4 regions of the Photorhabdus machadonis genome follow, and region 3 is predicted to be linked to each of the others. Evidence: predicted binding sites of a transcription regulator. Region 3 holds the regulator's gene; each other region holds the start of a gene.
What was found. The regulator Fur, encoded in region 3, represses iron uptake genes when iron is present. The targets are predictions, from matches to a motif close to ATAATAATGAGAACNACTATCAA.

Region 1: a site for Fur is predicted at 5,195-5,217, ahead of feoA (ferrous iron transporter A). Genes of this name have one in related genera too.
Region 2: a site for Fur is predicted at 5,932-5,954, ahead of bfd (bacterioferritin-associated ferredoxin). Genes of this name have one in related genera too.
Region 4: a site for Fur is predicted at 5,254-5,276, ahead of fepB (Fe2+-enterobactin ABC transporter substrate-binding protein). Genes of this name have one in related genera too.

The regions. Positions count from the first base shown of each region.
Region 1 covers NZ_CP199761.1:187,943-195,562, reverse strand. Annotated here, with positions in the region: gene greB (transcription elongation factor GreB) at 1-310, shown strand, start outside; gene ACUN2T_RS00985 (3-oxoacyl-[acyl-carrier-protein] synthase III C-terminal domain-containing protein) at 694-1,743, shown strand; gene ACUN2T_RS00980 (hypothetical protein) at 2,243-2,413, opposite strand; gene ACUN2T_RS00975 (Tex family protein) at 2,665-4,989, shown strand; gene feoA (ferrous iron transporter A) at 5,259-5,492, shown strand; gene feoB (Fe(2+) transporter permease subunit FeoB) at 5,540-7,620, shown strand, end outside.
Region 2 covers NZ_CP199761.1:5,114,781-5,122,400, forward strand. Annotated here, with positions in the region: gene rpsQ (30S ribosomal protein S17) at 1-136, opposite strand, end outside; gene rpmC (50S ribosomal protein L29) at 136-327, opposite strand; gene rplP (50S ribosomal protein L16) at 327-737, opposite strand; gene rpsC (30S ribosomal protein S3) at 750-1,451, opposite strand; gene rplV (50S ribosomal protein L22) at 1,469-1,801, opposite strand; gene rpsS (30S ribosomal protein S19) at 1,816-2,094, opposite strand; gene rplB (50S ribosomal protein L2) at 2,109-2,933, opposite strand; gene rplW (50S ribosomal protein L23) at 2,953-3,255, opposite strand; gene rplD (50S ribosomal protein L4) at 3,252-3,857, opposite strand; gene rplC (50S ribosomal protein L3) at 3,874-4,503, opposite strand; gene rpsJ (30S ribosomal protein S10) at 4,536-4,847, opposite strand; gene bfr (bacterioferritin) at 5,146-5,622, opposite strand; gene bfd (bacterioferritin-associated ferredoxin) at 5,699-5,893, opposite strand; gene tuf (elongation factor Tu) at 6,571-7,620, opposite strand, start outside.
Region 3 covers NZ_CP199761.1:4,024,288-4,031,907, reverse strand. Annotated here, with positions in the region: gene ACUN2T_RS19135 (beta-N-acetylhexosaminidase) at 1-1,128, shown strand, start outside; gene ACUN2T_RS19130 (GNAT family N-acetyltransferase) at 1,240-1,755, opposite strand; gene ACUN2T_RS19125 (hypothetical protein) at 1,716-2,945, opposite strand; gene ACUN2T_RS19120 (hypothetical protein) at 2,914-3,420, opposite strand; gene ACUN2T_RS19115 (multinuclear nonheme iron-dependent oxidase) at 3,395-4,081, opposite strand; gene ACUN2T_RS19110 (hypothetical protein) at 4,111-4,428, shown strand; partial or broken gene ACUN2T_RS19105 (chitobiase/beta-hexosaminidase C-terminal domain-containing protein) at 4,719-5,056, shown strand; gene fur (ferric iron uptake transcriptional regulator) at 5,266-5,712, opposite strand; gene fldA (flavodoxin FldA) at 6,043-6,573, opposite strand; gene ybfE (LexA regulated protein) at 6,746-7,033, opposite strand; gene ACUN2T_RS19085 (GlxA family transcriptional regulator) at 7,173-7,620, opposite strand, start outside.
Region 4 covers NZ_CP199761.1:1,571,265-1,578,884, forward strand. Annotated here, with positions in the region: gene ACUN2T_RS07885 (helix-turn-helix domain-containing protein) at 1-353, opposite strand, end outside; partial or broken gene ACUN2T_RS07890 (PAS domain-containing protein) at 760-918, shown strand; gene ACUN2T_RS07895 (helix-turn-helix transcriptional regulator) at 1,025-1,711, shown strand; gene ACUN2T_RS07900 (LuxR C-terminal-related transcriptional regulator) at 1,731-2,399, shown strand; gene ACUN2T_RS07905 (helix-turn-helix transcriptional regulator) at 2,651-3,349, shown strand; gene ACUN2T_RS07910 (condensation domain-containing protein) at 3,618-4,958, opposite strand; gene fepB (Fe2+-enterobactin ABC transporter substrate-binding protein) at 5,327-6,367, shown strand; gene ACUN2T_RS07920 (FecCD family ABC transporter permease) at 6,391-7,443, shown strand; gene ACUN2T_RS07925 (FecCD family ABC transporter permease) at 7,440-7,620, shown strand, end outside.

The DNA of each region.
Region 1 (7,620 bases), 1.5 Mb from region 3:
ACGGGAAATTGATCGAAGAGTCAGATACCTGACCAAGAGTCTGGAAGAACTACGGTGTGTTGATTACTCCCCTCAACAAGATGGCCGTGTGTTCTTTGGTGCATGGGTAGAAATCGAAAATGATCAAGGTGAGAGTAAACGCTTCCGTATTGTTGGGTACGATGAGATTTTTGGTCGCAAAGACTACATATCGATCGATTCTCCAATGGCTCGGGCTTTATTGAAGAAAGAAGTCGGAGACAGTGCAATCGTTCATACGCCAACAGGAAAAGTCTTATGGTACGTGAATGAGATAGAATATATGAAATAGTCTGTATACTGTTTCAACATGACACAATTAGACTTTATTTAGTCTCGATAATAATCACGCATATAAATAAAAAATCACAAATACGGAATGTATTTTAAAGTTTACACAGTCTGAACATAAAGAAATAAAAAATAATATTCGACCCTTGATTTGAGCCGGACTTATGTTAGAAATATAAGCAATCAAATTATCTCAACGGAGAAAAATTAAATTCACAATAAACTTTACTGATATGTAACCCCTTTGTTTATATTTCGTGAAAATATAATTTCTAATTATTTTTAATATAACTCTGTATTGTACAGAGTAGAAACTAAATTTCATTTTTTACTAAAATACTAGCAAAACAGAATTTTTAAGATATTTATCTAGAGGATGCGGTAATGAAAATAGCAGGCATAGCAGGATCACTTCCATCACGGCTTGTTACAAATGAGGAAATTGTTAATTTAGTTGAGCAACATTCAAAAGAAACCTTTCAAGGAGATTTATCCAAGACCTTAAAATCAATCGGAAAATTACTCAATAAAAGTGGTATAGAAACCCGATATTGGCTAGCTGAGGGTGAAAAACCCATGCAACTCATGGAAGCAACATTCGATCGCGCTTTAGCACAAGCTAATATAAGCAAAGCAGAAATCGATTTGTTGATCTATCCCAGTGTCACTCGTGGCTTCACTGAGCCGGCCAATAGTACTTTTATCGCAAAAGCGCTGGGACTCAATTGCAGGAATTACGATGTCATAGACGCCTGTAACGGCTGGGTGACAGCGATGGATATTATCAATAGTAAAATGAAGGCGGGTGAAATACGCCATGCTGCTATTGTTAATATGGAGTTTGGTATGTCCGATGGTGGGCCTATCTTCCCAGAGAACTTTTCTTTGTCTTCTTCATCCGAGTTAGCTTATAAATTTCCAAGTTTTACGATAGGCGAAGCAACAACTGTTACCATATTGAGTAATGAATCACCGGATAATTTCAAGTTTTCTTATATCAACAGACCAGATTTAGGTGATCTATCTACCATTTCCTTGCCAAACTGGGAACTGTTCTGTAACGATTCTGATGTTGAACGCATTTCACCTCTTGGTGGACAATGTCGGTTTAATTCATATGCAGCTCTACTACATGAATATGGCCGGGAAGGAACAATAGGGGTATTTAATAAGCACCAAGTTTCCAAGAATGATATTCACAAGATCTTTATTCACACGGGTTCACCAAAAATGTGGCACGAATTTGGACAGTCGATCGATGTTGATAACAAAATGCATCATGTTGGACATAAAACAGGTAACATTGTTACTGCATCTATTCCTTTTGGAATCATTGATGCTGTTCACCAAGGTGTATTGGAAAAAGAGCAATTCTGTATGGGATGGGCAGGAAGTGGTGGAATGGTTTTTGCGGCAATGTCATTTAAATTTTAATACGTATCGCTACTGCGCCGACCAAAGCAAATAGCAAGGTACATGAAATCGGAAATATACCACTTAAACTAATTGATATTATGACTCCAGTTTGATTCATAGTGAAACATTAGCACGATAGGTTAAATCCTGAGCCATTTATGGCAAAAAAACAAACCTATCAGATTAAAGATACAATAAGTAAACTCCTGTCTACATTGTCCTGGGGTAGCTATTCGCCTGGATATCATTAATAAGGTCAGAAGACCACGCAGTCTTCTGACCTTAATTAACAATCACATTACTTTGAACACAGAATTATTTTAAATTTATTTAGTCAGTTTAATTTTATCAACCTTAAATCCTTTGTCATTTATACCCAACTTCTAAAAAAATCCAATTTCGACAGAAAACTATATATTCAAAAGTATTAAAGAAATCCAGAAAACGTCTCATAAATCATTATTTTCAATAATAACAGTTAATTATTCTGATTATATACCAATATCATCTTTCATATTTAAAATATAATAACCATTTTTATATTAACAGCATATAGAAATTCCGCAACTTTACTATTTCCCCCTAAATGCTCACCAATGCCAGAAACGGGGCAAGTAACAATAATCGGTTCCATTGCGCTACAGTTGAGGTAACAGCCTGATTCACATACCAGCACGGCCTTTTCCATCAATATTCCTGTTTTAAAAGCCCGGAGCAAACTCACTTTCGCAGGGAATGTAGCTAATTTTTTACACGAAAAATCTAATGAAAAAATTTGATTTAATCGCAGTTGCTATAGTGTAGCCGACAATAAATTCATTGAATTATATCGTAACCCGTCAGAATAAGATCAGACATGAACTGGAAATTGTTCCTCTCAGAACGTATAAAGGGGTTTTTGTGAATATTTGAAGCCTATCCACCAGAAGAAAACACAACATGAATGAATCTTTAAGCCGAATTATTGCCAGTGAGCTACAGGCCCAGCCACAACAAGTCCTTTCAGCCATGAGTCTGCTTGATGAAGGGAATACTGTCCCCTTTATTGCACGATATCGTAAAGAAGCCACCGGCGGTCTGGATGACACCCAACTTCGCCAACTTGAGAGTCGCCTTGGTTATCTGCGTGAACTGTCAGACCGCCGACAAACCATTCTTAAATCCATTGACGAGCAAGGCAAGCTGACACCAGAACTGGCCGAAGCAATTAATGGCACCCAGAGCAAAACAGAACTAGAAGATCTTTATCTGCCATACAAGCCGAAACGTCGTACCCGTGGGCAAATCGCTATTGAAGCAGGTCTTGAACCTCTGGCAAGCTCTCTGTGGCAAGATCCACAACAGGAACCGGAGCAGGTTGCCGCCATCTTTGTTAATGTCGATAAAGGTATAGCCGATACTAAAGCCGCTCTGGATGGCGCTCGTTATATCCTGATGGAGCGTTTCGCTGAAGATGCGGCATTATTGGCAAAAGTTCGTGACTATTTATGGAAAAATGCCCATCTGGTCGCCAAAGTCGCCACAGGAAAAGAAGAAGCAGGTGCTAAATTCCGCGACTATTTTGATTACCATGAACCTATCGCACAGGTCCCCTCTCACCGCGCATTAGCCATGTTCCGTGGTCGTAATGAAGGCATGCTGCAACTTTCTCTGAATGCTGATCCCCAGTTTGATGAATCCCCCAAAGAGAGCTACTGCGAACAGATTATTACCCAACATCTTAATCTGCGCCTGAACAATGCACCGGCGGATAGCTGGCGCAAAGCCGTCGTAAACTGGACCTGGCGTGTCAAAGTATTGCTGCATCTTGAAACAGAATTGATGAGCACGTTACGTGAAAAAGCAGAAGATGAAGCTATCAAGGTATTCGCCCGTAACCTGCAAGATCTGTTGATGGCCGCACCAGCAGGTATGCGCGCAACAATGGGGCTCGATCCCGGTCTGCGTACCGGTGTTAAAGTTGCCGTCATTGATGCAACTGGCAAACTGATCGCCACAGACACTATCTATCCGCACACCGGGCAAACCGCCAAAGCCGCCGCAAGCGTGGCCGCGTTGTGTATCAAACATCAGGTGGAACTGGTCGCTATCGGTAACGGTACCGCTTCCCGCGAAACAGAACGTTTCTTCGCCGATGTCCAGAAACAGTTCCCGGAGATAAAAGGCCAAAAAGTGATTGTCAGCGAGGCGGGCGCATCTGTTTATTCTGCATCAGAACTGGCAGCACAGGAATTTCCTGGCCTGGACGTTTCACTGCGCGGTGCAGTCTCTATCGCTCGCCGCCTGCAAGATCCACTGGCTGAATTAGTGAAAATCGATCCGAAATCTATCGGCGTAGGTCAATATCAACATGATGTCAGCCAGACCCAACTTGCCAAAAAACTGGACGCAGTAGTTGAGGATTGTGTAAACGCCGTAGGCGTGGATCTGAATACCGCGTCTGTTCCTCTATTGACCCGAGTTGCCGGGCTGACCCGTATGATTGCCCAGAACATCATAAATTGGCGCGATGAGAATGGCCGCTTCAATAACCGCGCACAATTACTGAAAGTCAGCCGCCTTGGGCCAAAAGCGTTTGAACAGTGTGCCGGCTTCCTGCGTATCAATCACGGTGATAACCCGCTGGATGCATCGACTGTTCACCCGGAAGCTTATCCAGTAGTTGAAAAAATTTTGGCGGCCACTGAACAGAAACTCCAGGAATTGATGGGTAATCCTGCTTCACTGCGTGGATTGCAACCTCAGGATTTCACCACCGAACAATTTGGTGTTCCAACCGTCACCGATATTCTGAAAGAGCTGGAAAAACCTGGCCGTGACCCACGCCCAGAGTTTAAAACCGCGACCTTCGCTGACGGGGTGGAAACGATGAATGACCTGAGTCCGGGGATGGTACTGGAAGGTGCGGTCACTAACGTGACTAACTTCGGCGCATTTGTCGACATCGGTGTTCATCAAGATGGCCTGGTGCATATCTCTTCGCTGTCAGATCGCTTTGTGGAAGATCCTCACACCGTGGTAAAAGCAGGCGATATCGTCAAAATCAAAGTGCTGGAAGTTGACCTGAACCGTAAGCGTATCGCTCTGACCATGCGGCTTGATGAACAACCGGGAGAAGCCCACTCACGCCGCAGTAGTCATCCTCAAACTGAGCGCCGCCCTGAACGCAATGACAAAAACCGAACTCCTCCGCGCGCTTCAACGCCAGCCGGAAACAGTGCCATGAGTGACGCACTGGCCGCCGCATTCGGAAAAAAACGCTGATAATCTTATCATCGCAAACAATATGCACTGCTCTGGCAGTGCATATCTCATCTCGGCTGTCAGACAAAATCCAAATGCACTTGCCCCTGTCAACCTCGGTTACTTATTGAACATTAATTATTGAAAATACGATCAACATTGAAATTAATGTTGGTTATTATTCTTATTTGCAATTAACATGCATAGGATAAAAATCGTACTTTACATAATATTAAGTACGACTCTGGTTCTCGAGATTATTTTACTTATCACGCATCCCGGAAGGTTATATGCAACTTCTTCCAGACCACAGTTACAAGATTATTGGCTTTTCTCCCAAGATCAGCCCAGCTTACCGGCAAAAATTGCTGTCATTAGGCATGTTGCCCGGTTCCTCTTTTCATGTTGTCCGTTTAGCGCCTTTAGGCGATCCGATACAAATTGAGACCCGTAGAGTTAACCTGATTCTGAGAAAAAAAGACTTGGAATTTCTCACATTAGACAACGTCCAATGCAATGCATAATCCACTGCAAGCAATAAAACTGTTACTCCTAATCTGGCACCAAGAACATGAAAGCACTCACTATTGGCTTAATCGGCAACCCCAATGCCGGCAAAACGACATTATTTAACCAACTTACTGGTGCCCGTCAACGTGTAGGCAACTGGGCAGGCGTCACGGTAGAACGCAAAGTTGGCCGTTTTACCACTGAAGACCATAAAATTGAGCTGGTTGACCTGCCGGGAACCTACTCTCTGACTACGATTTCTGAACAAACATCACTCGATGAGCAGATAGCCTGCCACTACATCCTGAGCGGTGATGCTGACATGCTAATTAACGTCGTAGACGCTTCTAACCTTGAGCGAAATCTCTATCTAACATTACAACTGTTGGAATTAGGCATTCCATGCATTGTTGCGCTGAATATGCTGGATATCGCTAAAAGCCAGCATATTCAAATCAATATTGCGGAATTGGAGAAGCACCTTGGCTGTCCAGTCATTCCAATGGTTTCAACCCGCGCAACCGGACTCAATGAACTAAAACAAGCAATTGACCGCCATAAACAGAATTCTGCGCAGTCACTGATTCGCTACCCTGATTGCTTGTTGCAAGAAGTTGATCAGCTATCTGGTACAATTTCAGACGATTTTAATGCTCAACAACGCCGCTGGTTAGCCCTTCAGATACTTGAAGGGGACATTTACAGCCTGGAGCGTTCCGGCCTTACGACATTAACGCTGGCCGAATCCAAGGAACGCCTGCAACAACAACAATACGAAGAACCGGAACTGGTTATTGCCGATGCACGCTATCAAAGCATCAACACATTATGCATGGTCGTGATCGACAGCCAAAAAGCCATGCCAAACAAACTCACCCAAGCAATTGATAACATCATCCTCAATCGCTGGTTGGGTGTGCCCATTTTTCTGGCTGTGATGTATTTAATGTTCGTACTCGCGATTAATATCGGTGGTGCATTGCAGCCTATTTTCGACGCAGGTTCTATCGCTGTTTTCATTCATGGCGTTCAATGGCTTGGTCATACATTACATTTTCCTGAAGGGCTGACTATTTTTCTCGCGCAAGGTATTGGCGGCGGTATCAACACGGTTCTGCCACTGGTACCACAAATCGGTATGATGTATTTGTTCCTCTCTTTCCTTGAGGACTCCGGTTATATGGCACGAGCGGCATTTGTTATGGATCGTCTGATGCAGGTTCTGGGGCTACCGGGCAAATCTTTTGTCCCATTGATCGTTGGCTTCGGTTGTAACGTACCCTCAATTATGGGTGCGAGAACCCTGGATGCACCGCGTGAGCGCCTGATCACGATTATGATGGCACCCTTTATGTCTTGTGGTGCACGGCTGGCCATCTTTGCCGTTTTTGCCGCTGCATTCTTTGGCAAAAATGGTGCAACCGTAGTTTTTTCCCTTTATATATTGGGTATTGTGGTGGCTATCCTGACTGGCCTGATGCTGAAATACACCATTATGCGTGGTGAAGCCTCACCATTTGTGATGGAGCTACCGGTTTACCATATTCCACATCTGAAAACCCTGCTGTTGCAAACATGGCAACGCCTGAAAGGTTTTGTTATCCGTGCAGGTAAAGTCATTGTTATCGCCAGTATGTTTATCGGTGCACTCAACAGCTTCTCCTTCTCCGGTAAAGCCGTGGATAGCATCAACGAATCAGCACTGGCTTCGGTCAGCAAAGTTATTACACCACTGCTACAGCCAATTGGCGTTCATGAAGATAACTGGCAGGCCGCCGTGGGACTGATAACCGGTGCGATGGCAAAAGAAGTGGTTGTCGGGACACTGAATACCTTGTACACCGCAGAAAGCATTACAAATAAGCCATTTGATGCAGATGGGTTCAGCCTGCTTGGTGAACTGAAAGATGCTGCTGGTGAGACCTGGGAAAGCCTGAAAGACACCTTCACTTTGAGCGTACTCTCCAACCCAATTGAAGCCAGTAAAGGCGACGGAGAGATGGATAGCGGTTCTATGGGAATCATGAGTACAAAATTTGGCTCCGCTATTTCAGCTTACAGTTATCTGATCTTTGTTCTGTTATATGTGCCTTGTGTTTCTGTGATGGGCGCGATCGCGCGTGAAACAAGCCGTGGTTGGAT
Region 2 (7,620 bases), 1.1 Mb from region 3:
CGTGCAGTTTAGTCGTACGCTTGATGAACTTACCATACAGAGGATGTTTCACCTTACGCTCGATAGCAACAACAATAGATTTTTCCATTTTGTCACTAACAACACGACCTTGCAGAGTACGGATTTTATCGGTCATTACGCACCCGCCTTCTCAGTCAGTAAAGTCTTAACGCGTGCGATATCACGACGCACTTGTTTCAACAGATGAGACTGTTGTAGCTGGCCACTTGCTGCCTGCATACGCAGGTTAAATTGTTCACGCAACAGGTTCAGCAGCTCAGTGTTCAGCTCTTCAACGCTTTTTTCGCGCAGCTCTTGTGCTTTCATTACATCACCGTCTTAGTTACAAAGGTGGTTTTGATAGGCAGTTTCGCTGCTGCCAGCTTGAATGCTTCACGAGCCAGCTCTTCAGGCACACCGTCCATTTCATAAAGGACTTTACCGGGCTGGATCAAGGCAACCCAATATTCTACGTTACCTTTACCTTTACCCATACGCACTTCGAGTGGCTTTTCAGTGATAGGTTTGTCTGGAAATACACGGATCCAGATTTTACCTTGACGTTTAATTGCACGGGTCATAGCACGACGTGCCGCTTCAATCTGACGTGCAGTCAGACGACCACGGCCCACAGCTTTCAGACCGAAAGTGCCGAAGCTAACATCCGCACCTGCTGCTAGGCCACGGTTACGGCCTTTATGCACTTTACGGAATTTCGTACGCTTTGGTTGTAACATCAGCGACTCTCCTTACTTGCGGCCTTTACGCTGCTGCTTTTTAGGTTGCACAGCCGGTTTTTCCGCCTGTTCAACAGCAGCCATACCACCCAAGATCTCACCTTTGAAGATCCATACCTTAACGCCGAGTACACCATAAGTGGTGTGCGCTTCTGAAGTATTATAGTCGATGTCTGCACGCAGTGTGTGCAATGGTACACGACCTTCACGATACCATTCAGTACGCGCAATTTCAGCACCACCCAAACGGCCACTTACTTCCACTTTAATGCCTTTAGCGCCCAAACGCATTGCGTTCTGAACTGCGCGTTTCATAGCACGGCGGAACATAACACGACGTTCCAGCTGCGAAGTGATACTATCAGCAACCAGTTTAGCGTCCAGCTCAGGCTTACGCACTTCAGAGATATTAATTTGCGCAGGCACACCAGCGATTTCCGCTACAGTTTTACGCAGTTTTTCTACGTCTTCACCTTTCTTACCGATTACGATACCTGGGCGAGCAGTGTGAATAGTTACACGGATGCTTTTAGCAGGACGTTCAATAACAATGCGTGAAATAGACGCTTTTGCCAGTTCTTTGTTCAAGTACTGGCGCACTTTAAAATCGCTGTCCAAGTTGTCAGCGAATTCTTTGGTATTCGCATACCAGGTAGAGTTCCAAGGTTTGACGATACCCAGGCGAATACCATTAGGATGTACTTTCTGACCCATTGCTAGTCTCCAGAGTCTCAGCGATCGGACACAACCACAGTAATGTGGCTGCTGCGCTTCAGGATGCGATCTGCACGACCTTTCGCACGAGGCATAATGCGCTTCATGGTAGGGCCTTCGTCTACGAAAATCTTCGTAACTTTCAGATCATCAATGTCAGCGCCATCGTTGTGTTCTGCATTAGCAATAGCAGACTCAAGTACCTTCTTCACCAAACCAGCAGCTTTCTTGTTGGTATAGGTCAAAGTTTCCAGAGCTTGCGACACTTTCTTACCGCGAATCAGGTCAGCTACAAGGCGAACCTTCTGAGCAGAAGAACGAGCGTGGCGATGTTTAGCGATAGTTTCCATCTCTTCCTCCTACCTTAGCGCTTTTTAGCCTTTTTATCGGCCGCATGGCCGCGATAAGTACGAGTCGGCGCAAATTCACCTAGTTTGTGACCAACCATTTCGTCGGAAACAAAAACTGGTACATGCTGACGACCATTATGGACAGCGATGGTCAAACCGATCATGTTAGGAAAGATCGTTGAACGACGGGACCAAGTCTTAATAGGCTTTTTGTCTCCGCTTTCCACCGCTTTCTCTACCTTCTTCAGCAAGTGCAGGTCAATAAATGGACCTTTCTTGAGAGAACGTGGCATGGCTTATCCTCTAATTATTTTTTAGTACGGCGACGTACAATGAACTGATCAGTACGTTTATTACTGCGGGTCTTCTTACCTTTAGTTTGAACACCCCAAGGAGTTACAGGATGTTTACCAAAGTTACGACCTTCACCACCACCATGTGGATGATCTACTGGGTTCATCGCCGTACCACGAACGGTAGGACGGATGCCACGCCAGCGACTTGCACCAGCTTTACCCAGAACGCGTAACATATGTTCTGCGTTACCAACTTCACCTAAAGTAGCGCGGCAATCAGACAGAACTTTACGCATTTCACCAGAACGCAAACGCAAGGTTACATAAGAACCATCACGAGCAACGATCTGAACATATGCACCAGCGGAACGAGCCAACTGGCCGCCTTTACCCGGCTTCATTTCTACATTGTGTACAGTAGAACCAACCGGGATATTACGCATTGGCAATGCATTACCAGCTTTGATAGCTGCGTCAGCACCAGATTGGATCTGATCACCAGCTTTCAGGCCTTTAGGTGCAAGAATATAACGACGTTCACCGTCTTTATACAGAACCAGGGCGATGTTTGCTGAACGGTTTGGATCATATTCCAAACGCTCAACTACAGCAGGGATACCATCTTTGTTACGCTTGAAGTCAATCAAACGATAGTGCTGTTTGTGGCCACCACCGATGTGACGAGTGGTAATACGGCCATTGTTGTTACGACCACCGGTTTTGCTGCTTTTTTCCAGCAACGGAGCATAAGGCTTACCCTTATGCAGCTCAGGGTTAACCACTTTAACAACGTGGCGACGGCCCGGAGACGTAGGTTTACATTTAACAATTGCCATTGTTCTTTACTCCTCCGACTTACTCTGCACCACCGATGAAGTCCATATTCTGGCCTTCTTTCAGAGTGACATAAGCTTTTTTCCAGTCGCTACGACGACCAATACGCTGACCGTGGCGTTTAGTTTTGCCTTTAACCAGCAAAGTGTTAACACCTTCAACTTCGACTTCAAACAATTTCTGCACAGCAGCTTTAATTTCTGCTTTAGTCGCGTCTTTTGCAACTTTGAGAACGATGGTATTGCTTTTTTCCATCGCTGTAGAAGCTTTTTCAGATACGTGCGGCGCGCGCAGTACTTTCAGCAGACGTTCTTCACGGATCATGCCAGCATCTCCTCAACTTGCTTCACAGCGTCAGCAGTCATAACCACTTTATCGAAGGCGATCAAACTAACTGGATCGATACCAGCTGCATCACGAACGTCAACCTTGTACAGGTTGCGAGCGGCTAAGAACAAGTTCTCATCAACTTCACTAGTGATAATCAGCACATCTTCCAGAGCCATCTCTTTCAGTTTCTGAGCTAGAAGCTTAGTTTTAGGGGCTTCTACAGAAAAACTCTCGACAACTATCAGACGATCTTGACGTACCAGTTCAGACAGGATGCTTTTCAGAGCACCGCGGTACATTTTCTTATTAACTTTTTGACTGTGGTCCTGTGGCTTAGCTGCGAAAGTTACACCACCAGAGCGCCAAATTGGGCTCTTAATAGAACCAGAGCGTGCACGGCCAGTGCCTTTCTGACGCCATGGTTTTTTACCTGAACCAGAAACTTCAGCACGGGTTTTCTGAGCACGAGTACCTTGACGTGCACCAGCTGCGTAAGCAACGACTACTTGATGCACAAGCGCTTCATTGAAATCACGCCCGAAGGTAGTTTCGGAAACAGTCAGCGCGCCTTGCGCGTCTTTCATTACCAATTCCATTCCTATCTCCTTGACGTTACGCCTTGACAGCCGGTTTTACGATCAGGTTGCCACCAGTTGCACCTGGAACAGCACCTTTGACCAGCAGCAGGTTGCGCTCAGCGTCAACACGTACTACATCCAGGCTTTGAACGGTTACACGCTCATTACCCAGTTGGCCTGCCATTTTTTTGCCTTTAAATACCTTGCCCGGAGTTTGGTTCTGACCGATAGAACCCGGAACACGGTGAGACAAAGAGTTACCGTGGCTAGCATCTTGGGTACGGAAGTTCCAGCGCTTAACAGTACCAGCAAAACCTTTACCTTTAGATGTACCAGTAACGTCGACTTTCTTAACGTCAGCGAAAATTTCAACGCTAATGCTTTGACCTACAGCATATTCTTCGTCTTCAGACAGACGGAATTCACGCAGGATACGGCCAGCTTCAACGCCAGCTTTAGCGAAATGACCCGCTTCAGGTTTGTTTACACGGTTAGCTTTTTTGCTACCAGTAGTAACCTGAATTGCACGATAACCGTCGCTATCCAGATCTTTAACCTGAGTAACACGGTTATCTTCAATTTCGATAACTGTTACAGGGATTGAAACTCCATCTTCTGTGAAGATACGAGTCATACCCACTTTTTTACCGACTAAACCAATCATTGTTTCAACCTCTCAATCGTTCAATGACCTGATTAACCCAGGCTGATCTGCACGTCTACACCGGCAGCCAGATCCAGACGCATCAGAGCATCAACGGTTTTCTCGGTTGGCTCAACGATGTCAACCAGACGCTTATGAGTGCGAATTTCGTACTGATCACGCGCATCTTTATTAACATGCGGAGAAATCAGAACAGTAAAACGCTCTTTACGAGTCGGCAGCGGGATCGGACCACGAACCTGCGCACCAGTGCGCTTAGCGGTCTCGACAATTTCCGCAGTTGATTGATCTATCAAACGATGATCAAATGCTTTCAGGCGGATACGGATTCTTTGGTTCTGCATGAGACCAGAGCTCCAACTATTTTATAAACGTAAATAACTACTCCTCGTGCCCATTTCGATTGATGGGAGAGTGTAATCGTTCAATATATAACCCCCATATCGGGAGTATTTTTAAATGGCAGAAAAGCAAAACACTGCACATTTACTGACTAATAGATCAGGCTTACTCAAAGTAAGCCCGCGTATTATACGCAAATCAATTAGCAAAGCAAGATACAGATGAAAATCTATTCGGAATGAAATAAATGAGTGTAGAATAAGATGCCCTAGCTTTAGTAGATAGGGCATTTTTCTAGGACTATTCTCCTTCAAGAATCTGTACCTGGGTATAATTTTGAATCCCCATGCGTTCAATTAATTCAAACTGAGTTTCCAGCCAATCAATATGCTCTTCTTCTTCATCTAAGATATCGATCATCAAATCACGACTAACATAATCATGAATCGAATCAGCATAAGCGATCGCTTCTCTCAAATCCTTGGCTCCTTGCAATTCTAGTTGCAAATCGGATTTGAGCATTTCTTCAATATCTTCTCCGATGTTAAGTTTTCCTAAATCCTGCAAATTAGGAATTCCCTCAAGAAAAAGGATACGTTCAATGTATCTATCAGCATGTTTCATTTCATCGATAGATTCATGATATTCCTTGTCATTAAGGCGGGTAAGGCCCCAGTTTTTGAACATCCGGGCGTGCAGAAAATACTGATTAATTGCAACAAGCTCATTTCCAAGAAGTTTGTTCAAATGAGCAATTATTTTTTTATCACCTTTCATAGCTACTCCTCCGCTTCCAGTACTTAAAGTGTAGTACCTATTCAGCAGAGTAGTAATAAACTTACCTTATTTTTTATCAAGCAACGTTATCTATCTTAGGCAGTTGTGCAATTTCCTCATTAATTAGCTCTCTGGCTTGGCGTATGCATTTACCACAATCACGGCCCACAGGCACAATACGTTTTAGTTCTCTAATAGAGTGAACATGATGCTGACGCACCGCGTTACGTATTGTTTTGTCACTCACCGCATTACATAGGCAAACATACATAAATAGCACTCTCTGGTACATATTATAGCTTATATTAAATAATAATGAGTATCATTTCAATAATCATTCGTATTTTAATTTTCTGATCCAACTCTTCCAAATTTTCTTTCACCTTCATCCGATGGAAATGGTTCACTCATCCACATAATATTCTGATGGATAAGACTTTTATCACTACTGGTAACTTTATTAAACTTATTCCATCCTAAATAAAATTTAGCTAAACCAACCACATATTAAAGACACAGCAACTACACTATTTCCTACATCAACAACTTGCTCTAGAGCTGAGAACTGATAGTCAGAAGGAAGGAGAGGGATCATCTGTTTTACGATATTACGGGATTCACATGTTTAGTTGTATGAGAAGGACTTAGCATAAGAACAAACATTAACATATTTAATGACGAATGGATGATAGGTGATAGGTCCAGATGTACCCTGAGTATCTTGGTAGAACAAGCGGATAATATCCAAAGACAAACTACGAACTGTCACAGTCAAAAACCAAAGACTAAGACTAGAAGAAGTACCCCAAGATGATTCATGTAGGCAATTCAAGGAAAGGATATATTTGAAGACATCAACCGACAGACACCTGATGTAATACACCAGGTGTCTATTCTAAAGCAAACCCGAGTTCAAGCTTGCCCTAGGACTAAATATACGATCAGCTATTAAGCAATAACTTTAGCAACAACACCAGCACCTACTGTACGGCCACCTTCACGGATTGCGAAGCGCAGACCCTGGTCCATCGCGATTGGTGCAATCAGGGTAACGATCATCTGAATGTTATCACCTGGCATCACCATTTCCACGCCTTCTGGCAGTTCGATAGTCCCGGTTACGTCAGTTGTACGGAAGTAGAACTGTGGACGGTAGCCTTTGAAGAACGGAGTATGACGGCCGCCTTCGTCTTTGCTCAGAATATAAACTTCTGATTCGAAAGTGGTGTGTGGCTTGATTGAACCGGGTTTTGCCAATACCTGACCACGTTCGATTTCGTCACGTTTGGTACCACGCAGCAGAACACCCACGTTCTCACCCGCACGGCCTTCGTCCAGCAGTTTGCGGAACATTTCTACGCCGGTACAAGTTGTTTTCGTGGTGTCTTTAATCCCCACGATTTCAACTTCTTCACCCACTTTAACGATACCGCGCTCTACACGACCGGTAACGACAGTACCACGGCCTGAAATAGAGAATACGTCTTCGATTGGCAGCAGGAATGGCTGGTCAATAGCACGCTCTGGCTCTGGAATGTAGCTATCCAGGGCCTCTGCCAGTTCGATGATTTTGGCTTCCCACTCTGCCTCACCTTCCAGTGCTTTCAGAGCAGAACCACGGATAACTGGCGTGTCGTCGCCTGGGAAGTCGTACTGAGACAGCAGCTCACGCACTTCCATCTCAACCAGTTCCAGCAGCTCTTCGTCGTCTACCATGTCACATTTGTTCAGGAACACGATGATGTAAGGAACGCCTACCTGACGGCCTAACAGGATGTGCTCACGAGTTTGTGGCATTGGACCATCAGTTGCTGCAACTACCAGGATCGCGCCGTCCATCTGGGCAGCACCGGTGATCATGTTTTTCACATAGTCGGCGTGGCCTGGGCAGTCAACATGCGCATAGTGACGGCTTGGCGTATCGTATTCTACGTGAGAAGTAGAGATGGTGATACCACGCGCTTTTTCTTCTGGCGCGTTATCGATCTGGTCGAATGC
Region 3 (7,620 bases):
GAAAAAGTCATTGGTGAAATTGCTGCTATGCATAAAGACGCTGGCTTGCCATTGGAGACCTGGCATTTTGGTGGTGATGAAGCGAAGAATATTCGTTTGGGAGAAGGGTTTCAGGATAAGAATGGCCCTATAGTACCGGGTAAAGGCATCATTGATAAGAGTATAGAAGATAAGCCGTGGGCTAAATCTCAGGCTTGCCAGAAGTTGGTGGAGCAGGGTGTGGTGAAAGATATTGAGCATCTTGCCAGCTACTTCGCAATTGAAGTGAGCAAAATTGTGAATGCCAATGGTATTGAGAAAATGCAGGCGTGGCAGGATGGCCTGAAACATGCTGACAGCGCTAAAGATTTTGCGACCAAACGCGTTGGTGTGAATTTCTGGGATACTCTCTACTGGGGTGGCTTTGATTCAGTCAATGATTGGGCGAACAAGGGCTATGAAGTCGTTATATCCAACCCGGATTATGTTTATCTGGATATGCCATATGAAGTTCATCCGCAGGAACGTGGATATTATTGGGCAACCCGTTTTAATGATGAAGCCAAGATCTTTAGTTTTGCGCCAAATAATATGCCACAAAATGCGGAAACATCCGTTGACCGTGATGGTAATGCATTCCGTGCGAAAAGTGACAAACCGTGGCCGGGCGCTTATGGGCTGTCAGGGCAAGTATGGAGTGAAACCGTCCGTACTGATGAGCAGATGGAATATATGCTTTATCCTCGCTTATTACCGCTGGCAGAACGAGCATGGCACCGGGCTGGTTGGGAGCAGGATTATGTTCCAGGCCAGGAATATAAGGGAGGAGAAACGAATAAAGTTGATATAGATGCACTGAATCGTGACTGGACCCGGTTCGCTAACCTGATAGGGCAGCGTGAGCTTGTCAAACTGGATAGAGCAGGAATTGCTTACCGTTTACCGGTTCCGGGGGCTAAGGTAAAACGTGGCATTTTGCGGGCTAATGTTGCTCTGCCTGGGTTAGTAATCCAGTATTCGACGGATGGTGGTCGTAATTGGGAAGTTTATAACAACCATAAACGTCCAAGAGTGAAAGGTAATGTGTTGATCCGTTCTGTCAGTCCGGATGGTCAACGTTACAGCCGGATTGATCATGTAAGGGCATGATTTTGTCTCATCAAAAAGGAACCCATTAGGGTTCCTTTCAGAACGCTGTTGACTCCCATCGAATGTAGGCGTCCCCCGACGATCTGAAAATACTATTTACACAGGAATTTCTCACTGTTCAGATAGTCCTTTAGTCATATAGTATTCATCTGTCAGTTCACCATTTATAAATAGTGAGCTAGTTCTGATGCCAGAAAAAATAAAACCTGATGACAAATACAGCTTTATTGCCAATGTATTTTTTATTGCAACGGTTAACTCAAGTCTATTAACTCCATTTTTCCGTGACCAATCTTGTGCTTTGTCGAGTAGGGTCCTCGCTATGCCTTTATTTCTATATTCTTTTTTTACGCCAAGAACAATAGAACCCAGATGCCTGTTTCTATTGAACACCCCTCTAGATACAACAATAAATCCAACAATGTTTTTGCTATCTTCACATATTAACATTTGCCTGTCTTTTCCGAATCCTTTTATTATATCTGCTTGTTCTTCAATACTTATTTTTCTTTCTTCCGGCTCAAGCAACATAAATTCCGATGTGTTATCCAAATCGTTAAAAAAAACAATGAGATTATTTGCGTCTTCTACGTTAACTTCTCTAAAAACAAAGATTTCTTTTTCCATAGCAGATACCATATTAATGAAATTAGCGTATACAATATATTACTGCATACAAAAGTCAATAAGATCTCGAATGATGTTGGACTAATTAATGTAGAGGTGACCACAAGAACGGTAATAATAGGAATTACTTTAAGATATACAGATTTTGAGTTTGGTGATTTGCTCCTTATTCTGTTAATAATAGATACAGAAGTCAAGTCAAAGAATATAACTAATGCACAAATTATTATGTTTATTGTTTCTGTTAGCGTGTTGAATACCATCAAACTAATTAATGGTGAGGCGGCTGAAAAGATAATAAGGTAAAATAAGTTGGTACCTATCGCGATATTTAAAAAATTGTTCTCACCATTTCTGTAATTTGAAGCCAATGAAATAACAGCAGAAAAGCCCGTGACAAATAGGTAATTCATAATCCCCATGTAAACAAATAATTTTGATAATTCTATGTTTGAAATTAATGTTGAGACAAACCTTATTAAAATAGACATCAATATTACTAATGATGTAGATGTCAAAGCTTCGTTTATTCCTATATTCACAATATCCTTAATGTAAGGCAAGTCAACTTTTTTCCATTTTATAAATTTTATTAATGGGATTGAAGATGAGATGGCCATATATACTCTTGAAATACTGATAGCAAGAGCAATAGAAAATATTAAATCACCAGTAAATAAGTATAATGCAATCAAGGCGAATAAATTTGTTAATATACTGAATAAGTTGACTTTTACCATGTGCCTTTCTTGTTTTGTAGACTCTAGAATTGCACAGTTAACAGAATATATACATAATGGTATAATGCCGATTGATAGTATCAATGCTGTTCTTTTTGTTACTGCATGGTCACTGTAATAATGTATTGATATCCCAGATATTAGAGTTATTAATAAACCTATTATCGTCGCTGTTATTAAAAGCCAAGTGTAGTTTTCGTAAGTGTAGTTTTTATTTTTAATGTCTGATTTTATATTAATGCCTATGAAAAAGGTACATGAGGCAACAACAAATATCTGAACCAACTGTGATGATAGTAAAAAAAATCCAGCATTGTTTGCAGACAATTGATATATTAGTGCGGTAATAATGAGTTGCATTGCCATGTTTAGCATTCTACTCTTAAACATTGTTATCGATGGCAATATAATACCCTTGTCAAATATATATAATTTCTTTTCTTCTATCATGAGATCCATCATCCATAATATCAATCTTGGCTATGTATAATTTTCTCGCAATTGACGCTTTTTTTGACTTTTTTGCTATAAACTTATATCCTTCTTTAATTTTGGAGTATATTATTACCTCTTCTTTGTCGCTTTTATCAAAATAAGTCCATTGGCTTGCTGAGAAGATTAATAAATCATTAATCATTTCATCTGTAAGGTTTTTTTTATTTTCATGTCTGAAAGATAAAAAGTATGCAAATATTCTCCAGTCGAGATGATATTTCCTCTTGTTTGCCCAACGTATAAATTCCTCTGCTTCTTCAAAAGAAACTTCAGCTTTAGATCTGCTCAGAGGATTGTTTAATATACTAGTTATATTATAGATCATGAGCTTAGATAGAGAGTCTGATTTGTTTTTTGGTAGTTCTGATGCGGACTCTCCAGTTACAACATAAGAGTAACAATTTCTATTGTCTGCATAATTCGATGTCATTAATCCAGTCTCCTAATACAAAATTATCATCTCTTTCAACAGATAGTGATGTAAGGTTGCCCTTACTCTCTGTTTCTAATTTATTAAAATACTCTAATGAAAGATTAGATATTCTATGTGCATGAGTGTCAACTAAGAAACCAGGACGTAATGATGTTTCTGCATAACCACCAATGTGAAGATGGTTTATTTCTATATCAAGCCATTCTTTAAATGGGGTTCCCGTGTTTTCTTGTGCAATTACAGCATTTGATATATCAAACAAAAATCCATTGCCGCATTTTTTTGTCATTTCTTTAAAGAAATCTGGTTGTAGCCTAGCGTTTTCATCAAGTATTGAAGGGAAGTTTTCTAAATAAATTTTTTCGCCAATTATATCTTGCCAAAGGCTTACTGAATCGAAGTATTTATCTTTTTCAGAAGAGTAATCTACTTCACTCATTGTTGGTAAAGGATAGCTATTATGATAAAAAATACCAACATGATCAGATATATATATGGGGTCTAGTTCTTTTTGGAGTAGCCTTATGATTTTCCCTATGCTCTCCAAATCTTGTTTGCTTCTGTGCATATATTTAGAGTTCATGATATGAAACGCTATCGGTAATCCTTTGCTTATGTCAAGTATTGAGTCAGGAGAGCACTGTAAAAAGTTATCTATTAATATCTCTATGAAGTCGACCTTTTTCAGTGATATTATCTCTTTTAGAACTTTTAGAACTTTTAGAACTTTTAGAACTTTTAGAACTTTTAGAACTTTTAGAACTTTTAGAACTTTTAGAACTTTTAGAACTTTTAGAACTTTTAGAACTTTTAGAACTTTTAGAACTTTTAGAACTTTTAGAACTTTTAGAACTTTTAGAACTTTTAGAACTTTTAGAACTTTTAGAACTTTTAGAACTTTTAGAACTTTTAGTTCTCTATTTCCAGACCAATTGGTTCCTATTTGCATTATTCACCTATTCACAAAACTTTCGAATGATTTTAAATAATGAATTGAATTTATAGTTTCATCTTCCTCTTCTTTTGTTAAGCATAGGTTTACTTCACTTCCTTCTATACTTAGTACTACAGCCGTAGATACCAGAAAGTTGCATTTTCCTTGATGCTCACAACTCTGAGAAACCGCATGAATTAAGCTTTTCTATGAGTGTCTTTTCTGTTGAAAAAAGTAAGTACGGCTGTAGTACTAGGCTGTGTCCCGTAATAGATTGAGATAGGATAATCATTTGGCTCTGACTTTCGGGAAAAACATGTTATGGCTCGTTATGACCTTCCTGATGAATGTTCCAGGCTAGGAATATAAGGGAGGAGAAACGAATAAAGTTGATATAGATGCACTGAATCGTGATTGGACCCGGTTCTCGCTAACCTGATAGGGCAGCGTGAGCTTGTCAAACTGGATAGAGCAGGAATTGCTTACCGTTTACCGGTTCCGGGGGCTAAGGTAAAACGCGGTGTTCTGAAAGCCAATATTGCTTTGCCAGGGTTGGTTATTCAGTATTCAACTGATGGCGGTAGTAGCTGGAAGATTTATGACAATGATAAACGTCCGAAAGTGAAAGGTGATGTGTTGATCCGTTCTGTCAGTCCGGATGGTCAACGTTACAGCCGGATTGATCATGTAAAGGCATGATTTTGTCTCATCAAGAAAGGAACCCATCAGGGTTCCTTTCAGAACGCTGTGTTGTATTGCCACAACGCGGCGCCTGCACTTACGTTAAAGGCGGTAAAACGATAAGTCACTATGTTCTGGGAACCAGTCACCTTGAGTGACTGGCATTACCCTGATGGGTCCCTTTCTATCTATGGCTATGGATAAAAAATTATCGGCTCAGGAATGAATTACTTCTCGTCATGTACACTATTGTCTTCGCGGCAATTACCTGCCGAGCAATGACCATATAAATAAAGACTGTGGTTTGAGAGTTTAATCCCATAACGTTCAGCGATATTCTTCTGGCGTTTTTCGATCTGTTTGTCTCTGAATTCAATGACTTTACCGCAGTCCAGACAGATCAAATGGTCGTGGTGGTGTTGTTGAGTGAGTTCAAAAACCGATTTGCCACCTTCAAAATTATGACGGGTGACAATGCCGGCGTCATCAAACTGATTCAACACGCGGTAGACAGTAGCGAGGCCAATCTCTTCACCGTTATCAATCAGTTTTTTGTAGAGATCTTCCGCACTGACGTGGTGGTATTCAGGATCCTGTAACACTTCCAGTATTTTCAGTCGAGGAAGTGTCACTTTAAGCCCAGCATCTTTTAATGCCTTATTGTTGTCGGTCATGCGGATTCAGTCCTGTTACTCAGTAAAGTGAACTTAGCGATACTTCAAAAAGTACCGGTTAGTTATCAGATTATGATTATAGGTATGGCTAATGAAAATGAAAACCACGTTAACCTTAACTATCATTACACATTTTGCCAGAATAATCATTTGTAAGACGCAGGAATAACCTTACTATTTATAATGTTTAGGCTATCTTTTCGCCATTCTTTGTAGTAAAAGAGCGGATGTGAGCAGTGTGTTGACAAAAGCGAATGGCTACTCACCTACCGCGTATTCACTATTGATAAGAAATGGCCTGCACCAATATACGCCTATTGGGGTAAATTCCTATCCGGCAATAATTTCCGCCAGACTCATCTCTTCGTAGATCTGCTTAGTCCAAGAATTAACGCGTTCTTCGGTTAATTCTGGTTGGCGGTCTTCATCAATAGCCAGCCCAATAAAATGATCATCATCAGCCAGACCTTTTGATTCTTCAAAGTGATAACCCGCTGTTGACCAGTGACCAACAATAATTGCGCCACGGGGTTCAATAATGTCACGGATAGTTCCCATCGCATCACAGAAATATTCCGCGTAATCTTCTTGATCGCCGCAACCGAAAAGGGCAACCAGCTTCCCGTCAAAATCGATCTCTTCCAGAGTAGGGAAAAAATCATCCCAGTCACACTGAGCTTCTCCGTAGTACCAGGTAGGGATGCCGAGCAGCAGAATATCGAACTGTTCGATATCTTCTTTACTGCTCTTGGCAATATCGTGGACTTCAGCAACGTCGGAACCCAGAATTTTCTGGATTTTTTTGGCAATATTTTCTGTGTTGCCAGTATCGCTGCCAAAGAATATACCTATAATTGCCATAAAATGATATAACCTCTTGTTTTATTTGTGTATTTCTGTTTGAGATATACGTATAAAATGTCAAAATCAGCAGAAAAATTCTGATTGTATTATTAAAAAAACAAAATCCTATTCTGACCAAACAGCAGGGACAATTCTGTCAAATTTGTGTGATTTCGTACTTTCAATGTTATCAAGCAGTGATATCGCTTTCTGCTAACTGAGCCAGCAAAATTTGCTCAATGAGTTCACTGCGGCTGATATTGCGTTGTTGTGCAAGAAAGTTTAGTGCATCGACTGCGTCAGCATTTATTTTCAATTCCACACGACGCAGACCACGCACCTTATCACGGCGAAGCTGGTTACGTTTATTGACTCTGAGCTGTTCATCCCTGGAAAGTGGGTTGGTTTTTGGGCGCCCCGGTCTGCGTTCATTTGCGAACAAATCCAGAGTGGTGCGATCCATTTGTTCTTTTGCCATAAATTCAATTACTAAAGGGCGTATACCATAAAATATAGCACGCCATGATACCCCAGCTTCCTGTGTATCGCTACTGTCTGACAAAGATAAAAAGCGGTGTCACTGTTTATTCGTAAAGGATGTCCATTGTGTTCCGACTTTAACGGTACTGGTATTTTCTGCGGTACTCGATGGGTGTTAACCCATTAGATTTCTTAAATAATTCTCTGAAATAGCGGGTGTCTTCATAGCCAACTTCATGACTGATTTCTTCTATGGTCTTATTCGATTTTTCTAAGCAGTATTTTGCCAGGGATAACCGGATTTGCTGGATATATTGGATTGGTGTTTGACCGGTGGCTGTTTTAAAGCGTCGCTTCATCTGCCTTTCACACAAATGAATTTTATTTGCCAGATCGCCGACTGATAATATGTCTGATGGGGCAGAATGCATCCAATCCTGTAGTTTGTGGATTAAGGTATCTGAGTGCTGGCGGTATGGTACAAAACTTGCCAGAGTATGTGGAGGGGCGCCTTCTATGTCACCAAATATAAGTTGGCTACAAGTTTCTCTGGTATTTTGACCATATATTTGTTCAATAATATGC
Region 4 (7,620 bases), 2.5 Mb from region 3:
CGCCGGGCAAATGTGGCGATGGGTTCATCTTGCATGGCTTCACGTAAACGCTGACCGAAATGAGTGATTCTATCATCGTGGAGCCCTAGAATTAACCATTCAATTGACGTATTGCTGGCGTGTGCAAGTGCAGCGACTTTTTCAATCGATGGGTAAGTTAAACCGTCCAAATAGTTCCATATCGCTTTATCGGACAGACCACAGCGCCGGGCAAATTTGGCGGTGGGTTCATCTTGCATAGCTTCACGTAAACGCTGACCAAAATGGGTGACCCTATCGTCAATGATCATGCGATCTGGCTTATTATTTTTTTTACCTTTTTGAGTGGTTTTTTCTTCGTATGAATCTGTCATTGAGTCGTTTCTCGCAAATTTGAGAAAAAAAGTGGTTTTGGCTTTACATCTTCTTTTTTATTCAATATTGTTTACCCACAAATAGTCATTTATGGTTTTTATCAGAACACGTAAGCGTATCATGCCCATATAATATATGCGAGCAGGTAGGATTGGTATTGCATAATCAAAAAAACTCGGTGAAATTTTGCACAAAAATGTTATTTGTGAACAATCGAATGGACAGTGAAATTAGTTTAAATGTAAAAATATAACTATATGTCACCATAATAAGAAATTTCATTGTGAAGTAATATCATCTTTTATTTTATAAATAGAGTAAAATCATCGTATTTTTTGACGAATAAATTATTGTGACCTAACCTTTCCTTCAAGGAATATATTATTTAATAAGTGAGAAATTTCTGTGTCAAATAAGAAAGCCAATCAGCCGAATAATATCGATCCGCAATTAATTCATATGTGGGAAAAAAGTCATGAACCTTGGGGAACTAAAGATCTGCAATCAAGGTTTATCTATGCTAATCCGGCTTTCTATCAACTGCTCAACTTGCTGGAAGATTTCTGCAAAGAAAATAACTTAGATCGTTATGTTCCTGAAAAGTTTGTTACTATCGGTAGTAGCAGATTATAAATTTATCACTAACATAACTGTACAATAGGATTTTACTATGAAAGACACTAATCAGATAACTATTTCATCGCAAATAGTCAATACTATGGGTATAAATAATGATCCTTGGGGAATCAAAGACAAAAATTCATGCTTCATTTATGGTAATCTGGCCTTAAAGTCTCTCAAGAATTTCTCAGACTCATTTGATTTTGAGGGGCTTTATGATGATGAACTCCCCTGGGATGGCGCTGAGTTTGCAAAAGAATTTGTTGCACATGATAAAAAAGTGATGGAAAAAAATAAAAGAATATGTTCACTTGAAACTCATGTTTTTGGGAAAGATAAAATTATGTCATCTTACTTTTTGGAAAAATTTCCAATATATGATGATAAAAATGAATGCATTGGGCTCCTTTTTCATGCATGGAAAGCCCAGGATTTTTCATTGACTCGTTTGTATCATGGAAAACTTCCTGCATCCATTATGTTTCAGCCGCCAACTGATTTATTTACACAACGGGAATGGGATGTTATTTTTCTCTCTTTGCATAAATACACCAGTAAACAAATCGGGAAGATATTGAATATTTCCTATCGCACGGTTGAAGCCCATATATTTCGGATATATAAAAAGATCGGCGTTAACTCCTGTTATCAATTGGAGGAATATTGTCGCCTTAATGATTTTGATCTCTATGTACCAGAAAGATTTGTGCACCCAGAAAGCAGAATGTTTATTTAACCCTTTATAGTGGATTTTTATGAAGAAGAACTATGTGATATCGTCTCAGATTATCAACACAATGGAATTAAGCAATGAACCGTGGGGAATAAAAGATAGTTCTTCATGTTTTATTTACGGTAACTTAGCATTAAAGTCTCTCAAGAATTTCTCAGATTCATTTGATTTTGAGGGGCTTTATGATGATGAACTCCCCTGGGATGGCGCTGGGTTTGCAAAAGAATTTATTGAACATGATAAAAAAGTGATGGAAAAAAATAAAAGGATATGCTCACTTGAAACTCATGTTTTTGGGAAAGAAAAAATTCTGTCATCTTATTTCCAGGAAAAATCTCCAATTTATGATGATAAAAATGAATGCATTGGGCTCCTTATTCATGTATGGAAAGCCAAAGGCTATTCATTATCCTATCTGTACCAATATTATGATAAACTCCCCCCATCCATTTTGTTCCAACCTCCGACAGATTTTTTTACTGAACGTGAGTGGGATATTATTTTCTTTTTTTTACAGAAATACACAAGCAAGCAGATTGGAACAATATTGAATCTTAACTCTAGTGCAATTGAAAACCATATGATCAGGATATATCATAAAATAAACATTAACTCCCATCTTCAATTAGAAGAATACTGCCGAGTCAATAATTTTGATCGCTATGTTCCCGAAAAATTTTTATTATATTAGCGTCCTGTATTCTTTGGTTACTCTGTCTATCGTATTAACATGAAGTCATCTTATCTTGAGTGCCTAATTGACCGATGCAGAAGTAATATAATGCGTAATCCTTATCGATTATGTTTATTTTTGCCTGCTATTATACCGTATTTTCAATTATTTTTTATTTATGATAAATTGGGATCATTATTACCAGCAAGGACATGCATTTATATATTAAATAATTTAATTAAACATCATGTTTTAAGGACTGATTATATATGAATCAATCGAGATGCAAAAATTTTCCTTTAATTACGCATCAGCTAACAAATATGTGGGATAGAAGCTCTGAACTGTGGTTTGTAAAAGATAGAGAATGCCGTTTAATTTATGTGAACAGGGCATTTATTAAAGTTAACAAACTCCCTAAAGATTTTGACGTTATTGGGTATTCTGAAAAAGAATTATTGACACCGTTTCATCATCTTGCGGATTTGTTTGAAGAACACGACCGTAAGGTTTTAACACAGATGCAGCGAATCTCATCTATAGGGATTTACCCTTTTGGAGAAGGAAAGCGATTTAGATCTTATTTTTATAATAAATTCCCATTAATGGATGAAAATAATCAATGTATTGGTGTCGTTTCCCATGCAAGAGAAATAGAATATTTTGCAATGGCTCATTATATTAAATACAATATGTTTACTCCTGTTAAGCTTAAACCGCCAAATAATATATTAAGATCGAAAGAGTGGGTGGTTATTTTTCTGTTTTGCTGTGGTCTCAGTAATAAAGATATAGCAGTCGAAATGGGTATTTCATGCCGTACTGTGGAAAAACATTTCGAAGATATCTATGAGAAATTTTCTGTTGGATCAGTTATAGAGTTAAGATTGTTTTGTAAAAAAAATGGCTACGATCTTTATGTTCCACCAAAATATTATAAACCTATGGGCTATTTTTTATTAGATTAACATTATGGTTTGCCAAGTTTTAGGGGTTAAAAATAAGAATCTCAGCTTGTCTATCAGTAGAGTAGTTACTAATTATCTAATGATTTTTGTGATCATTAGATAATATTTTTATGGAATTTATCATCATTAAAGCGATCTGATCAGCCTCTTTTATAAAAAAGTAATTTTAACGATGACTATTTTTAACTATATCAATGAAATACCTGACTCATGTGCTCTGAACCGGAGTCAGACTCCGGTTCTTTATATATTAAGTTATTTTTTTATTCTATGAATAAAGCGCTTTTATAGGCAGGAAAAGCGAATTGCCTGTGAGCACTTTTTGTAGAAAATCAGTCAGGTTTTTCTGATGGTTTTTAACCTCTTCTTTGCCAAATATTGTTGAATCAGCATCAATATCAATAATTAATTCTCCGGCATCTACTTTCCCGCGATAGATAATGTTAAAGCTAAAGCAATCATAGAGCCCGCTGGTGAGTATATGGCGTTTAACCTGGCAATCGACAAAATTGGGAGAATCAAAAGGTAACACATTGATGAGTGGAGAAAATAAATAACGGGTATCTTGAGGTAGTTTATGATCTAAACAGATCTGTTCTATACGATATCTGGCATGAGTTCGTTGAGTATGAAGCGCGTTGATTGTCTTTCTCAAAAAGGTCTCTAATGTCTCATCCGGATTGGTGTTTATCAATAAGGGAAGAATATTCGTCATTAATGCTGGTGTATTGGTTCTGAAACGGGTTCGGCGATTCATATAGGGTAGCCATAATGGCATTGAGTATTCACCATTTTGTGTCTGTGCAGCGAAATAGTGAAGCAGGTAGATGCTTGAAAGCGCCACTAACAGATCAGGCCAGGCGATAGCTGTATCAGCCGATAAACGTGTTAAGCCTGTAACAATATTCCTGGAGAGCGCACAACTGGTGTAATGGTGTTTAGTACTATAGTCGGCACGGGCGATATCCACGGTTGGAAAGTGCGCGGATGAAAGATAATTTTGCCAGTATAAGCGATCCTTTTCATATTGCTCGCTGTTACAGTACTCTTGTTCTTCAATAAGGTAGCTGCTGAGTGAGTGAAAAGAAGCATCGGCACTGGCTTTACCAAGACAGTACGAATAGAAATGCGCACAACGATGTTCAATGAGCGCCATACCAAATCCATCAAGTAGAATATGATGAGCCCGGTTGTACCAGAGATAATGAGACTCGCTTAATTTAAATAGCCACTGAGCGGATAGCAGTTGAGTTAATAAATTCAGCGGAGATTCCACATCGGCTCGCATAAGTTGTAATGCGGTGTGGAAGGGATCGGGTTGCGTCTGTAACTCGATGAATTTTAACTGTGGTGTGGCGGCTTGATTCGGTTGTTGTAAAGGATGCAGTTCTTCTTCAAGGAGTTTAAAACGGACAGAGAGCACATCTGTTTCACTAATCCCCATCGTTATTGCTTTGCAAAGTGCTTCTTGATCGACATTACCCTGAATATCAAGATAGTGAGCGACAGTCGAAACAACTTTTTCGGAATGCAGGCTGAACTCGTGCCAGTAATATTGTTGTGCCTGCGTCAATGGCATCCAGCTAGAAGTTTGATCGATGTTTATCATTGTAAACCTTATGAATTCATCATAGAAAATAGAATAAAAAATAAGAAAACAGATAAAACTTTCTTCTATGTTTGTGATAGGTGTTCACACAATGTTAAGCTACGATATTCCCGTCTGAACAAGCCAACGCATAATCGCCTATTTATTCCCATGACATTCATTCTCCTGTTTGATCACCATTTTTCGTTGATTGTTTCTGGTTGAAATCTGAATTGGTTTTATATCTGAGAAAATGAAACATTTGTTGTGCGATACAACAAGAATGTGACGTATTTCGTGATCAGCGTTATTGTATATGATAATCATTATTAATCTCATTGTCGGATATTAGACAAAATGATACATTACGTCCACTTTGGATTATCTGAATGGGTATGCGAGGTTTCTGCATCGCAGATCCACAATCACTGTCTGAGAATGCCAGAATGAAATCGATATTAACCCTTGTATATGGCTTGGTAATTACTCTGGTCACGCTATTTGGGGGGACTGTTTATGCTGTAAACGCGAAAAATGCAGCTCAGACGGAAAACCTTTCTTGGCCAAGAGATTTTAAAAATGCTGATGGCACTATCACCTCTATTCCGACAAAACCCCAGCGTATTTTATCGACCACTGTTTCGATAACCGGAATACTGTTATCAATTGACGCGCCTGTGGTTGCGAGTGCAACGGCCACGAATGGGAAATTTTTCGCTCAATGGGACAACGTTGCTCAAGAGCGGAAAATTGAAAAGCTCTGGTCAGCCGGCAATATTGATCTGGAAATGGCTTATGTTGTCGCGCCCGATCTAATCGTGGTTTCTGTGAGCGGCGCTGATTCCGCATATGCTCAGGTAGAGCAACTTAAACAAATCGCGCCTACGATTATCTTAGATTATGGTAAACAGACATGGCAGGATTTGGCGACTGAATTAGGCGAAGCGACAGGGCTTGAAGATAAAGTTGCGGCCAGAATTACGGGTTTTAATCATTTTCTTGCTGAGTGCCGGACAAAAATTGCGATTCCCGAAGGTAAGGTTAATATTATCAGCTATGCGGGGCCGGGCACCATTAACCCCATATCAACGAGTATAAGCCCACATGCTTTGCTGCTTTCACAGCTTGGGTTTACTATCGAGTCGGCAGATCCTGCCTGGCATAATAATGCAAATAAAACCGGGGACTTTGTTTGGGCACAATATGAAAATATTACCCAGTTAACCGCGCCCACGACATTTCTTTTAAGTGCAGGAGAGCACAGAGCGACTGAATTCTTAAAGGATCCTGTCCTCGCTAATTTGGCCTCAGTCAAAACAAGACAGGTTTATGGTCTTGGGATGAATTCGTTTCGAATTGATTATTACAGTGCAAAAGAAATTGCCGATAGCATTGTTAAACGGTTTGGCATTAAGCAGAAAGCGAAATAACTTAGCAATTGTTTGAGTTGGATATGAAAAAATTGATTTTTTCAGTTGCTAATTCTGTTGTGCAATCCGATAACCGGCAATTTAAATTTCAGCGAAAAGGGTTGCTGATTTGCGGGTTATTACTTGTGGCATTTTCAGTTTTTAGCCTTTTTGTTGGGTCTCGTCCTGTCACGATTAAAGTTACCTGGGAGGCATTCACTGCTTTTAATCCTGCCAATAGTGAACATTTATTGGTTCGTTATCTGAGAGTGCCCCGGACTCTGCTGGCGATTATCGTTGGTTGTTCATTGGGTGTTGCGGGTGCCATTATGCAGGCGCTTACTCGCAATCCACTGGCTGATCCGGGTATCCTGGGCGTCAATGCTGGCGCAGCGGTTTCCATTGTCTCGGCAATTGCTTTTTTGGGCATTTCCGATGTTGTTGGCTATATGTGGTTTGGTCTGGCAGGGGCAACAATTGCAGGTGGTGGCGTGTATCTGTTTGGGGGGATCCAGCATGGGTTGAACCCGGTAAGAATGGTATTGGCGGGCGCTGCACTGTCCGTTGTATTACTTGCTGTTACCCAGATTATCACCATAAACAGTGAAGATGAGGTATTTAATCAATTTCGGCACTGGGTGGTGGGTTCACTCCAAGGACGAGGTTATGAGGTGCTTTTCCCTATCTCTATACTGGTGGCCTCCGGAGTGATAATTGCTTTAATGCTGACAAAGTCTCTTGATACGGTAGCACTTGGTCATGATCTGGGAAAATCACTGGGTGTTAACCAAACCAAAGTTTGGATTCTATCTGCACTGGTTATCATTATGTTATCTGGCGGTGCCACGGCAGCGGCGGGGCCCATTAGTTTCATCGGCCTGACCGCCCCTCATTTTGCCCGTTTAATTGCAGGGCCTGATTATCGTTGGGTACTTCCTTATTCTATGCTGATATCTGGCGTTATGGTGGTAGCGGCTGATAGCCTAGGGCGAGTCGTAGGATATCCTGGGGAAATTAGTGTTGGCATTATGGTGGCGCTAATCGGAGGGCCGTTCTTTGTTTTCTTGGTCAGAAAATGGAAAATTGTCCAATTATGAGCAGACGGAATGATGGTGAGACCGAGGTTAATATTTCCGGTAAGGTCTGGCGACAAGGAAAAGTGTCTCTTGTTTTTGTTCCCAGAAATCTTATGGTGATTTGTGCCATATTGCTGTTGATTATGGCATTAGCGCTTTTTTCCATGACTACCGGCAAATTCAATATCACAATTGAAC